2 linked regions of the Paludisphaera rhizosphaerae genome follow. The protein of the gene in region 1 binds, or shares a complex with, the protein of each later gene. Links are inferred from orthologs where the notes say so. Each region holds a gene or a part of one and is shown in the gene's direction. Other genes may lie near its edges.

Region 1 (6,649 bases):
CTGACCGGCGAGGGCTCGCTCGACGCTCAGAGCGCCTTCGGCAAGACGGCGGTGGGCGTCGCGCGCGTGGCCAGGCGGCATGGCGTTCCCTGCTTCGCCCTGGTCGGCTCGATCGGCGAAGGGGCGGCGGAATGCCTGGACGCTGGGCTGACCGCCTACTTCCCGATCCTTCCCGGGCCGATGGATCTCGACGACGCGATGGCCCGTGCCTCGGAGTTGCTCGGGGCGGCGGCCGAGCAAGTGGCGCGCGGCTTCCTCGCCGGTGCGCGGGCAGCTTCCCGGAGGAGCGCCGGTTGTGAGTGACCAACCCCTCGGCGAGTTCGGTCTGATCGACTGGATCCGCTCGCGACGCTCTCCGCTCACCGCCGAGCAAGGCGTCGTCGCCGACATCGGCGACGACTGTGCAACGGTCCGTTTTCGCGATCCCTATACGGTCGTGACCACGGATATGTTGATGGACGGCCGCCACTTCATCCTCGACCGCGACGGACCGGAGGCGGCCGGTTACAAGGCGATGGGAGTGAACATCTCCGACGTCGCCGCGATGGCCGCGACTCCCCGCTTTGCGACGGTCGCCGTCGCGTTGCCGAGGCGTGACACCGTGGCGATCGCCCGAGGGTTGGACGCGGGGCTCCGTCGCATGGCCGACCGGTTCTCGGTCCACATCATCGGCGGCGACACCAACGCCTGGGACGGCCCGCTCGTCGTATGCGTCACCCTGTTGGGGGAGACCTCGCATCTGGAACCGGCGAGGCGGTCCGGGGCGAAGGTCGGCGACGTCGTCTTCGTCACGGGTCCGCTCGGTGGCAGCCTTTTCCGAGGGCGCCACCTGCGTCCCGAGCCGCGCGTGGACGAAGCTGGGGCCTTGCTCAAGGCGGGCCCGATCCACGCCATGATCGACCTGTCCGACGGCCTCTCCTCAGACCTTGGGCACATCCTTGAAGAGAGCGGAGGCCTGGGAGCGGTCCTTGACGAATCGGCCGTACCGATTCATGCCGACGCCGTCGACATGGCACACGAGGACGGCGCTCCGCCGCTTCTTCACGCGTTGAACGACGGCGAGGACTTCGAGCTTTGCTTCACCGTCCCTCCCGAAACGGCCGACCGTCTGTCGACGAGTCCGCCCCAGGGTTTGACGCTGCATCGCCTGGGCGTCATCACGCGCGAGCCTGGCGTCCGCCTCAGATCGGTCGACGGCCGTGTTTCGTCAGTCGAGCCCCGGGGCTTCGACCACTTCCGGGAGGCCGACGTCCGATGAACATTCGCAATGGCGACGACCACCTGGGGATCGACCTCAACGACGAGGCCGACACCGAAACGCTCGGCCGTGCTCTGGCCGACGTGGTGAGCCCAGGCGTGGTGATCGGCCTGGTGGGAAACCTGGGAGCCGGGAAAACGCGGCTCGTCCGGGCACTCGCCGAGGCGCTCGAGGTCGACCCCGACGCCATCGCCAGTCCGACCTTCGTCCTGATTCACGAGTACGAGGGGACGATGCCCGTCTACCACTTCGACGTCTACCGCCTCCCCTCCCCCGCCGCCTTCGAGGATCTCGGGCCGGCCGACTACTGGTCGGCCGGGGGGGTCTGTCTCGTCGAGTGGGCCGACCGCGTCCCCGACTCGCTCCCCCCCGACGCCTGGTGGATCACCCTTCAGGCCGTCGATCCAACCCGCAGAACCGTGCGAATCACCGCTCCTCCGAGCGTCAGGGAACGACTGGCCGCTCTTCTTGAAGCCGCTCCGCATTAGGCTGTCGTCACCGGAAGAATCGGCGGAATCAGTCCGGGAGCGCGTTCAGCATCCCCGATTCATCGCACAGAATGCGAGAATAGAAACCCTAGTTATCTGAGGCGCGGGAACTCTCCTCGGCGACGTCGTGGATTGCGATCGTCCGCGACGTGGAAGCTTCTCACGCCAGCCTTGCCGATTGCTGCGGAACGAAGGCTAGGATGAATGAAAAGCCCCTGCGAAGCTGTCGAACGAACCCAAGCTCGATTCGCGGAATCCGAAGTCTAAGTCATGTTAGAATATTTAATTGCGACGAACCGGGGCGGGCGTTGGGACTCGCAAACGAACCCGCTTGGGCGAGAGCCCCAGCATCGCCACAGAGATGCGGCTCTCGTTCGATCTGAACGCTTCTCACTCGCCACCACCAGAACCCACCAAAGGCCATTTCAGGATGACCGACTGGAAACGAGTGCCATCGCCACGCTGGCGTGGCGATGGCACCCAGATTCGTTTTCCGTCGGTGGTGTTGAGGGAGGAGTGGCCCGCTTCGGGATGCGAGTCGACCTCAGCCACCGGTCTGAGGCGTTTCCACAGCCTTCGCCGATCGCAGTGCCAGGCAAGCGAAGCCATGGCGCTCAGGCCCTCTCCGCTTTCCTTGCCGATCGGCGAGTCGTGGTCAAAAAGTGGACGAGCGAACCCAATCGGCGAAGGGGTGGATTCGGCTCTTACACTCAATTGTTAAAAGGCTTGCGGCGATCGGCCTGGATTAATGTCGCGGCGGAACGAACCCAATCGCCGGCTTCCTTTCGCGGAACCTGCGTCGAACGCGAATCTCGGCCGGAGTGCCTCTCGGGGAGCCCCTGCGATGTCGCTTGAGGCCGACCCCCTTCGGTATGACGTGGCCGTCCTCGGCGCGGGGGCCGCCGGCTTGATGGCCGCAGCGCGGGCCGCGGAGTGTGGGGCTCGCGTGGTTCTCCTGGAGAAGAACCGCAAACCCGGCGTGAAGATCCTGATGTCCGGCGGCACGCGTTGCAACGTGACCAACGTCGGCGGGCTGTACAACCGAGGCCGGATCACTGGTCCCGTCGACCCGGCGATCGACGTCGCCAAACGCGGCGACGTTCGGAGGATCCAGGCCGCCTTCAGCCCCGCGGCGGGCGCGTTCCTCGGTCCGGCCCTAAGAAAGTTCGACGTCGACCGGACCGTCGCCATGTTCGAGGAGGAGGGAGTCCCGCTGAAGGTCGAGGCTAACGGCAAGATCTTCCCGGCATCGGACAGGGCCGTCGACGTTCTGGCAGCGTTGATGAGGCGGTTGGAGCGCTCGGGGGCTGAGGTCCGATATCTCAGTCCCGTCCAGAGACTGGAGCGAGTCGATGACGGGTTCCGAATCGAGCCGCCAACTGGGGCGCTGATCGCGGGGCGGGTGATCCTGGCCATCGGCGGCCGATCGTATCCCGGTTGCGGCACGACGGGGGACGGCTACGCGATCGCCCAGGCGTTCGGACATACGATCGTTCCGCCGCGCCCGGCTCTCGTCCCTTTGAAAGTCGGAACCGCGTGGGCGACGGAGCTTCGCGGCATCAGCCTGCCGGACGTCGTGGTCTCGGTTCACGATTCGTCTGGGAGCAAGCTGCTGGAGCGTCGCGAGGCGATCCTCTTCACCCACGCCGGTTTGAGCGGGCCGGCGGTCATGGACGTGAGCCGGGAGGCGGCGGCCGACGCTGGCGATCGGCGCGAGCTTCGGATCGACTTCTTTCCCGACGTCGCCCGTGAGGAAATCGATCGACGCCTTCAGGCCGGGGCTCGGAAAGGAAAGTCGGCCGTCGCGTCGATCCTTTCGGCGGATCTCCCGCATCGGCTGGCGGAGTGCATCCTGGACGAGTGCGGGATCCCTCGGTCACGAACGGGGCCGGACCTTTCACGGGACGAGCGGCTACGGCTCGCCTCAGCGTTGAAGGGGCTGGCGATGCCCGTCGTCGGCACGTTGGGTTACGAGAAGGCCGAGGTGACGGCGGGGGGCGTCGAACTGGCGGAGGTCGACGGGAGGACGATGGAGAGTCGGATCGCGCCCGGGCTGTTCCTGGCGGGTGAGGTCCTCGACGTCGACGGCTGGATCGGGGGCTACAACTTCCAGGCCGCGTGGAGCACGGGCTGGCTGGCGGGGGAGTCGGCGGCGAAGGGCCTGACGTAAGGCTCAGGGTTGCAAGGCGCCCTTGGCGATGGCCCCCGGATTGCGCGAGACCTTGTCGGCGAACTCGCGGAACGAGACAAGCGCCAGGCGGAGTTGGGCCAGGGCCTGATTCGCGGAGACGGCCATCGTGTTGAGGTTCTCGTACAGGTCCCCCTGCGTCAGCAGTCGCTGGAGCGAGCCCGCCGTGTTCAGCCCTCCTTGCTTGTTGCGCAGGGCGTTCGAGAGCAACTCCATGTCGGAGGCGATCCGGTTGATTCGGCGGATCGTCTGGCCGAGGTCGGTCGTCGGCGTCCGATCAACGGCCGAGCCCAGGTCCTTCATCAAGGGGGAGGCGTCGGCGAGCGCGCCGTCGAGGCGTCCGGAGGCGGTTGAGAGCTTGGCGATCGCCGTTTTGAGCGCGTCCTGCGTCGGCGCGTCGAGGGTGCTGTTGAGGCTGTCGGAGACCTCCTGGATGTTCTTCAGCGTCTTCTTCACGCCGGCCTGGTTCTCGTCGATGAAGCTGCGGATGCCGACAGAGGCCGTCGACAGATCCTTGCCGGTGGTGCTCCAGGTGTCGAGGAACCCGTCAAGCTTGCCGGCGCTGGCCGAGAGCTTGGAGAGCCCGGCGGCGGCTTCCTGGATCGTTTTCAGGGTGTCGCCGGCGTTCTCGAAGACGCGGGTCGCGGCCTGGAGCGCCTTCGAGGGATCGGTGGCGACTTCGCCCTCGATGATCGGCGCGTCGGTGGGGGAAGAACTGGTCTCCAGCAGGCCTTCGCCTTCGCCGGGAAGGAGGTCGACCGTGACGTCGCCGATGAGCGAGCGCGTCAGCTTGGGGATCGATCCCTTGCGGATCTTGTACTGGCTTTCCAGAGCCAGGGTGACCAGGACGCCGTCGGGCTGGTTCGGTCGGTCGTCGAAGACGATGTCGACGACCTCGCCGACCCGAATGCCGCTCTTGCGGACGGCCACTCCCTGCTGCACGCCGGGGGCCTCCGAGTAGTGGACGCGGATGTATCCGCGTTCGCGGAGGAGTTGGGGAGATTCGCCGAACCAGACGACGAGCATGGTCAAGACGAGGCCCGCCACGATGACGAACATCCCGAGCCGAAACTGCATGACGCGTTCGTTCATGAGCAACCTCGAATCCTTCTCGGCGCCTCGGCTCTCAGCTCTCCGCTCGATTCTGGGCCGCCAATTCGCGGAGCCGCTCTCCGGCCTCGCCGCGAACGAACTGGCGGACGCGCGAGTCGGGGGCGTCCTCCAAACCCTGGGGAGGGCCGTCGTAGATCAACTGCGGCTCGCCCCGACCCAGCCGAGCGAGCGGAAAGAACATCACGACGCGGTCGGCGACCTTGGTCACCGTGCGCATCTCATGGGTGACGATGATCCCCGTCTTGTGGCCGCCCCCCTGGGTCTGGAGGATCAGCTCGTTGATGACGTCGGTCATGATCGGGTCCAGGCCCGTCGTCGGCTCGTCGTAGAGCATGACCTCGGGATCCAGGGCCAGCGCCCGGGCGAGGCCCACGCGCTTGCGCTGGCCGCCGGAAAGCTCGGCAGGCTTCTTGCGTTCGAGGCCCTGGGGAAGTCCGACGTCCTGCAGCCGCTCGGCCACGATCTTGGCGACCTCGTCCTCGCCGCAGACGGAGTGCTCGCGGAGGCCGAACGCGACGTTGTCGTAGACGCTGAGGCTGTCGAAGAGGGCCGCCATCTGGAAGAGGAAGCCGAAGCGGAGCCGAAGCTTGACCAGCTCTCCCGGAGTCATTGCGGCCACGTCGCGGCCCTCAAAGAGGATCCGACCGCTGGTGGGCTTGAGCAGCCCGATGATGAGCTTCAGAAGGACCGTCTTGCCGCAGCCGCTCTCGCCGATGACGCAGACCGTTTCGCCCCGGCGGATCGTCAGGTTCAGACCTCGCAGAACGCGCTGATGGCGGAACTGGATGGAGACGTCCTGGAATTCGATCAGGTCCATTCCCGGCTCGCTCATAGCAGTCCCGTACTTTGCGGCCAGATCGAACGGTAGGCGGTATTCCAGGCCAGGCCGAGGACGAAGTCCAGGAAGAGGATCGCCATGAACGAGAAGACGAAGGCCTCGGTCGCGGCCTTGCCCACTCCCTCGGCCCCAGCGCTGGAGTTGAAGCCGCGATGACAACTGATCAGCGCGATCGCCGCCCCGAAGAAGAAGCTCTTCAGGACGCCGCAGAGGATGTCCAGACCCTCGACGAAGGCTCGCGAATTCGCCCAGTAGGCGAACGAATCAACCCCCATGACCTGGGTGCAGATCGCCGCTCCTCCGATGACCCCCATGAAGTCGGCCATGAGCGTCAGCAGCGGGATCAGCAGGAGACAGGCCAGGAATCGGGGCGTCACCAGGTAGTAGATCGGGTCGGTCCCCAACGCTCGAAGAGCGTCGATCTGTTCGGTGACCCTCATGGTCCCCAACTCGGCGGACATCGACGATCCGACGCGGCCGGCGAGCATCGTCGCCGCGAGCACCGGCCCCAACTCCTTGACGAGGGAGCTGTTGATTACCGAGCCCATCTTCGTCGCGAGGCCCATCAGCTTGAACTGGTCGTAAGCCTGGACGGCCAGCACCATGCCGATGAAGGTGCCGGTGATCGCGACGACCGAGACGCTCTGAACACCCACGGCGTAGAAGATCGGCACCATCACCGACCATCGCGGACGACGCCGGGCGACCCAACTGAGAGTTTTGAACGAGAAGGAGGCGACGTCGCCGACCTCGGCGACCTTGTC
Region 2 (6,648 bases), on another replicon or contig:
GAGCCATGAAGTCCTCTTGACCCGTCAAAAGGACCTCTTCGACGACGCCACCCCATCCGGCAACGGCATGGCGGCCACCGCCCTGCTCCGCCTGGCCGCTCTCACCGGCCGCGAGGACTTCGAGCGAACCGGTCGCGAGGCCGTCGAGGCCGCCGCGACGGTCCTCGAATCGGCCCCCGCCGCCGGCGGCCAGACCCTGATCGCCCTCGACTTCCTGCTGGCCCCGACCCGGGAACTGGCCGTCGTCGCCGGCGACTCCCGTGCCGACTTCGACGCCGTCCTGGACACGGCCTACCTCCGGCTCCTCCCCCACGCCGTCGTCGCCCCGGCCCCCGTCGAGGATCGCGAGGCCCTCGCCCATCTGATCCCTCTTCTGAAGGACCGCCCGCCGATCGGCGACCGCGTCACGCTCTACGACTGCCGGAACCATACCTGCCTTGCGCCGGTGTCGGGGGTGGCGGACGTGGTCGCAGCGTTGGCCGGGCCGAATCTTGGGTGAGCTTGCCCCTTTCCCTGAACGTCGACTAGACTTGCTTTGGAGAACCGCCCGATCCGGGTGCGGGTCGGGGGCGGTGCGGAGCGACAACATGGGAGGCTCGCCAATGTTGGGACGGAGACGGATCTACATGGCCCTGGCCGCCGCGGCTCTTCTCAGCTCCCTGGGCTGGTGGGCCGGCGCGTCGTCACACGCCGACAAGCCCAAGGACGAGATGCTCGAACTCTACGGCCTCTTCGTCGACGCCGTGGAGAAGGTCGAGGCCAACTACGTCCGCCCCGTCAACCGCAAGGAGCTGCTGGAAAGCGCCCTCGAAGGGATGCTCCAGCACCTGGACCAGCACTCGTCCTACATCAACATGGGCGAGTGGCAGCAGTTCCGGAAGCAGATCGAGGGCAAGTTCGGCGGCATCGGCATTCAGGTCGGGATCGACGACGAGACCGGCCGGCTGCGGGTCATTTCGCCGATGGTCGGCACCCCGGCCTACGAGGCTGGCATCATGGCCGGCGACCTGATCCTGGAGATCGACGGCCACTCGACCGAGGGGATGACTTCGGACAAGGCCGTGGAGACCCTCACCGGCCGCCCCGGCACCGACGTCCAGTTGAACGTCCTGCATGAGGGGGCCGAACAACCGACCCCGATCAAGCTCACCCGCGCCGTGATCGAGGTCCCCAGCGTCCTCGGCGAGCATCGCCAGAAGGACGGCTCGTGGGACTTCATGCTCGATAAGGACAAGAAGATCGGCTACATCCGGATCACCAACTTCATCCAGTCGACCGGCGAGGACGTCCGCAAGGCCCTCGACACGCTGAAGGAAGAGGGAGTGAAGGCCCTGGTCCTCGACCTGCGCGACAACCCGGGCGGCTTGCTGACGGCCGCGGTCGAGGTCTCCGACCTGTTCCTGGACCACGGCGCCATCGTCAGCACCAAGGGACGGAACACGATCCCCAAGTCCTATGAAGCCCAGCACGACAGCCCCTACGAGGAGCTGCCCATGGTCGTGCTGGTCAACCAGAACTCGGCGTCGGCCTCGGAGATCGTCTCGGCCGCGTTGCAGGACCACAAGCGGGCGACGGTCGTCGGCCACCGTTCCTACGGCAAGGGCTCGGTCCAGAACATCCTGGAGCTGGAAGACGGCAACAGCGTCCTCAAGCTGACGGTCGCGAGTTACCATCGCCCCTCCGGTGAGAACATCCACCGGTTCCGCGACGCCAAGACCACCGACAAGTGGGGCGTCTCGCCCGACCCGGACATGGAGGTGAAGCTCACCCCCCGCGAGTACCGCGACTGGTTCATCGCCCGTCGCGCCCGCGACCTGCCGGCCCTGGCCAAGCTCAACGCCCCCAAGAAGCCCGTCGAGGCCCAGTCCGACGCGGCCAAGGCGCAGGAGAACAAGGAAAAGGTTGAGACCAAGGACGTCCCCAAGGACGACAAGCCCGCGGCTGACCCGACCAAGCCCGAGCCCCCCAAGGTCGTCGCCCCTCCCGACGCCGCCCCGCCGTTCGTGGACAAGGTCATGAACAAGGCGCTGGAAGTCCTCAAGAAGAAGCTCGAAGCTCCGGCCGCTCCCGCCGAGGAGAAGAAGGCCGCGTGATTCTGCTGGCGATTGAGACGACCTGCGACGAGACCGGCGCGGCGGTGCTGGAAGGGACCGAACCCCTCAGGGGATCGGTCCCGCGCATCCTGTCGAGCGTGGTCTCCTCGCAGGTCGGCCTGCATCGACGGTTCGGCGGCGTGGTTCCCGAGATCGCCTCTCGGGCCCACGTTCGCGAGGTCGTCCCCATGATCGACGAGGCCCTGAAGCGGGCGGGTCTCGGGCTGAGGGATGTGGACGCGATCGCCGTGGCGACGCGCCCTGGCCTCGTCGGCGCCTTGGTGGTCGGCTTGACGGCGGCCAAGTCGCTGGCCCTGGCGCTGGACGTCCCGCTCATTGCGGTCGACCACCTGGAAGGGCATCTCTACGCCTGCCAGCTCGCCCACCCGGATCGAGAGGTCTACCCCTGCGTCGGGCTGGTCGTCTCCGGCGGTCATTCGAGCCTCTACGCCTGTCGAGGCCCGCTCGACTGCGAACTGCTCGGCGGCACGATCGACGACGCGGCCGGCGAGGCCTTTGACAAGGTCGCCAGCCTCCTCGGCCTGGGCTACCCCGGCGGGCCTGAGATCGAACGGGCCGCGAAGTCGGGGAACCCCAAGGCCTTCCGCTTCCCTCGGTCCTTCCTCCGCGAGCCCCGGCTGGCGTTCAGCTTCTCGGGCCTGAAGACGGCCGTTCTGTACGCGCTTCGGGGACAGAACGAGGAGAAGGGGGCTGTCGAGCCGTCCCCGCAACTGACGGCCGACCTCGCCGCCAGCTTCCAGGAAGCGGTGGTCGACGTTCTGGTCGCCAAGGCGCAACAGGCCCTGGAGCAGACCGGCCTGAAGCGGCTGGGCGTGGGCGGGGGCGTGGCGGCCAACGGGCGGTTTCGCGACAAGCTCACCGCGGCGATGGACGCGATGGGGGTGGAGTTGTTCATCCCCCCCCTCTCCCTCTGCACCGACAACGCCGCCATGGCCGGCGTCGCCCTGCTCAAGCTGGCCGCCGGGCAGGTCGCCGACCTGGACGTTGACGTCGCGGCGGGGCTCGTCCGCCCGAAGCGTCAGGCCTGATCGATCCTGATCACGAGGGAGGCCGACGGCCCGGATCGGTGTTCCGGCCGGGCGTGTGCATCCCCCTGTAAGCGTTCTGCTGCTGGTCGAGCGTCCGGCGGCGGTCGAGCGCCTGAATCTGGCCGGGCGGGAGGGCCTGCGCCTGGAGATGAGGGCCCTGCCGAACCGGGCTCGGGGCGTGGTGAGGTGAACGCATGGCGGCCTCCGATGTTGATCGTGACGAGGAGCGGCCGAAATAAGACCGAAAACCGCCTTCCCCCGAAGCCTTGCGGGTCCGACAATGTTGACGCGGCTTGCCCAGTTTGTCGGGCCGGCCGGGTGGGGGCGACGGGCGAGACCTGATCGACCTCCGGGCCAATCCACGATGCCAGCCGATGGACGTCGATGAGCACGCAACCGAATTGGAGACGTATCCAGGGTATCGTCCTCGACGCGGTGGGGACTTTAATCAGGCCGACGCCTTCCGTCGCCGCGGCTTATACAGACGCCGCCGCACGCCAGGGGATCGAGCTGAACCCTGACGAGGTCCGAGGCCGGTTCAACGCGGCGTTCGGAGACGATTTGGTCCAGGGGGCGGACGGCGTCCTCTCGACCGACGAGTCTGTCGAACGCCGGCGCTGGCGGGCGATCGTTGGGCGGGTGCTTCCCGAGGTCCCGGAGCCGGATCGGGCGTTCGACGAACTTTGGGACCATTTCGGCCGTCCTGAATCGTGGAGCGTCTTCCCGGATTCGGTCCCGGCCGTCGAAGCCGTCCAAGAGGCCGGGATGCGGGTCTGCATCGGCTCGAACTTCGACTCCCGGTTGCACGCGGTCGTCGCCGGCCTGCCGGAGCTGGCGGAGGTCGTCGAGCTGATCGTCGTCTCGTCGGAAGTCGGCTATCGCAAACCCCATGGGGCGTTCTTCCGTGCGGCCTGCGAGCGTCTCGGTTTGCCGCCGGAACGGGTGCTCTCGGTGGGGGACGACCTGGAGAACGACGTCCTGGGGGCTCGTCGGGCGGGGCTCTCGGCGCTCCACCTGACTCGCCGCGGCGAACATCCCGCTGACCCGGCCAACATCCCCGACCTCTCCGCCCTGGCGATCTTGCGGGGGGCGGAAGCCTGAAGTTCGGGGCGGTTCCTGGACGATGGACGAGAGAGAGAATCGCGGCGGTCCCGACGCGGTTCGACCGGGAATCGACTCGGCTTGCCTGTCGGGGCGAGTTGGTTTAGATTCCCGCACGGCCGGGAAGGCCGAATACGGATCGGGACGGCACGCAGGTCCCACGGAAACGGATTTCCAGAGACCGGACAGCCCCTCGCTCGACTCCCCAGATTCGTCCCCCGGTGCCTGGTCTGCTCCTTTCAGGGAAGAAAGGAATCGCCAGTGGTCGCAACGGTCGAACAGCTCGCGGCCTTGGTCAGCGGACGCCTTGTCGGCGACGGCAAGGTCGCCATCCGCTCGGCCCGGCCCGTGGACGAGGCGGGGCCCGGCGACATCACGTTCATTGAGAACGAGCGCTACGCCAAGCTGCTGCGAACCTCGCCGGCTTCGGCGGCGATCGTCGGCCCCCACTTCCGCAATCGGCGACCGCCGATGAAGGAAGACCTGGCGGTCATCGAGGTGGACGACCCGATCGCCGCGTTCATCGCCGTCCGCGCCCATCTGTCGGGCGGGACCAAGGTCCGTTGGACCGGCGTGCATCCGCAGGCCTGGGTGGCTCCCACCGCCAAGATCGGCCGCGACGCCGCCATCTATCCGTTCGCCTACATCGGCGACGAGGCCGAGATCGGCGAGGGCGCGACCATCCACCCCGGGGCCGTGATCGGCGACCGCGCCAAGGTCGGCCGCAACTGCGTCGTCCACCCCAACGCCGTGCTCTACGCGGAGGTCGTCCTGGAGGACCGGGTCGAGGTCCACGCCGGCGCCGTCCTGGGCGCCGACGGCTTCGGCTACCGCCAGGCCGACGGCAAGCACGTCAAGGTCCCGCACACCGGGCGGCTGGAGGTCGGCTCCGACGTCGAGATCGGCGCGAACACCACGATCGACCGGGGGACCTTCGAGGCGACCCGAATCGGCGAGGGGACCAAGATCGACAACCTGGTCATGATCGCCCACAACAACCAGATCGGCCGCCACAACCTGCTCTGCTCGCAGGTGGGGATCGCCGGCAGTTGCAAGACGGGCGACTACGTGGTCATGGCCGGTCAGGCCGGGATCAAGGACAAGACGGTCATCGGCGACGGCGTGGTGGTCGGCGCCCAGGCGGGCGTCCACCGCAACATCCCCAGCGGCCAGCAGGTGCTCGGCTCGCCGGCGATCCCCGTCCGAGAACAGCGCCGGCTGTTCCAGATGATCGCCCGGCTCCCCGACATGCACAAGCAGCTCCGCGAGCTGACCGCCCAGATCGAGGCCGTCTCGGCGCTCCTGCCGATGACCCCCAGCCACGACGGGACCGTCGGCTTCAGCGAGGGCGACGACGAGAACGCCGATCCGACTGGTTTCTGACGAGGGAGACAGGACGTGCCTTCCCTGCAAGACGCGACCCGAAGCCGCATGGGCCGCTTTCGCCGGGCCGCCGCGCCCCCCGCGGAGCGGACCATCGGCCTGCTCGCCGGCAGCGGCCGGTTCCCGATCCTCTTCGCCGAGGCCGCCCGCCGTCAGGGCTTCGCGGTCGCCTGTGTGGGGATCCAGTACGAGGCTTCCGAGGAACTCCGCGACATCTGCTCCACCTTCGACGTCGTGGGCGTCGCCAAGATGGGGCGGATGATTCGGACCTTCCGCCGCCGGGGCGCCGCCGAGATCGTCATGGCGGGCAAGGTCACCAAGAACGTGATCTACACCCCCATGCGATGGCTCCACCTCTGTCCCGACCTGCGGACGGTCCAGTGGTGGTACCGCCGCGACCGGGCCGACAACCGCGACGACTCGCTGCTGCTCTCCGTCATCGCCGAATTCAAGAGGGACGGAATGACCTTCACCTCCGCGCTCGACTACGCTCCGGAACTCCTCGTTCAGGAAGGCGTCCTGACCCGTCGCCAGCCGACCGCCAACGAGCGCCGGGACATCGCCTTCGGCTGGACGATGGCTAAGGAGATGGGCCGGCTGGACGTCGGCCAGTCTGTGGCCGTCAAAGAGGCAGCCACGCTGGCCATCGAGGCCATCGAGGGAACCGACCGCTGCATCGACCGCGCCGGCAGCCTTTGCAAGGCCGGCGGCTGGACGCTGGTGAAGGTCGCCAAGCCCCAGCAGGACATGCGGTTCGACGTCCCCACCATCGGCATGACCACGGTCGAGAACCTCCACAAGGCCGGCGCCCGCGTCCTGGCGATCGAGGCCGAGAAGACCATCGTCGTCGACCAGCCCGACGTCGTCGCCCTCGCCGACCGCTACGGCATGACCATCATCGCCGTCCGCGACGGCTTCACCGCCTGACGGCGGCTTCGTTCTCCGGACCGCGCGGTCGAACCCGTCGGACGCAACGGCTTCCGCGGCAAAGCGTTGAGTACACGAAACCCGACCCCACGGTC

The links.
Region 2: the proteins of tsaE (region 1) and tsaD are in contact, whole or in part, in a crystal structure (PDB 6N9A), measured with the Thermotoga maritima proteins. The link is inferred for Paludisphaera rhizosphaerae from one-to-one orthologs. Residues at the interface, in WP_004082108.1 of Thermotoga maritima: Leu37, Gly38, Lys46, Lys57, Val59, Lys60, Ser61, Thr63, Phe64, Thr65, Leu66, Met67, Val69, Pro71, Tyr82, Arg83, Leu84, Asp86, Asp88, Phe89, Asp93, Ile128, Asp130, Glu131, Arg134; in WP_004082750.1 of Thermotoga maritima: Cys10, Asp11, Arg49, His50, Leu82, Gly84, Gly135, Gly136, Glu154, Thr155, Leu156, Asp157, Asp158, Ser159, Glu162, Asp165, Lys166, Arg169, Leu170, Tyr175, Lys213, Thr214, Leu217, Tyr218, Gln221, Arg222, Asn324.

The regions. Positions count from the first base shown.
Region 1 is NZ_JAALCR010000002.1:76,828-83,476, forward strand. What follows is about bases 1-3,000. They hold tsaE (tRNA (adenosine(37)-N6)-threonylcarbamoyltransferase complex ATPase subunit type 1 TsaE), read left to right. Parts: upstream 1-1,254; coding sequence 1,255-1,746; downstream 1,747-3,000. Other genes in these bases: G5C50_RS02915 (glycerate kinase family protein), read left to right, coding at 1-303; thiL (thiamine-phosphate kinase), read left to right, coding at 296-1,258; G5C50_RS02930 (BaiN/RdsA family NAD(P)/FAD-dependent oxidoreductase), read left to right, coding at 2,591-3,000. Outside these bases: more of G5C50_RS02930, read left to right, coding at 3,001-3,916; G5C50_RS02935 (MlaD family protein), read right to left, coding at 3,920-5,026; G5C50_RS02940 (ABC transporter ATP-binding protein), read right to left, coding at 5,061-5,864; G5C50_RS02945 (MlaE family ABC transporter permease), read right to left, coding at 5,876-6,649. UniProt on the Escherichia coli protein: Required for the formation of a threonylcarbamoyl group on adenosine at position 37 (t(6)A37) in tRNAs that read codons beginning with adenine.
Region 2 is NZ_JAALCR010000030.1:4,611-11,258, reverse strand. Bases 1,117-4,115 are described here. They hold tsaD (tRNA (adenosine(37)-N6)-threonylcarbamoyltransferase complex transferase subunit TsaD), read left to right. Parts: upstream 1,117-2,089; coding sequence 2,090-3,142; downstream 3,143-4,115. Other genes in these bases: G5C50_RS26635 (HAD-IA family hydrolase), read left to right, coding at 3,527-4,115; G5C50_RS26640 (hypothetical protein), read right to left, coding at 3,153-3,338; G5C50_RS26650 (S41 family peptidase), read left to right, coding at 1,117-2,093. Outside these bases: G5C50_RS26655 (thioredoxin domain-containing protein), read left to right, coding at 1-499; more of G5C50_RS26650, read left to right, coding at 603-1,116; more of G5C50_RS26635, read left to right, coding at 4,116-4,243; lpxD (UDP-3-O-(3-hydroxymyristoyl)glucosamine N-acyltransferase), read left to right, coding at 4,505-5,626; G5C50_RS26625 (LpxI family protein), read left to right, coding at 5,642-6,553.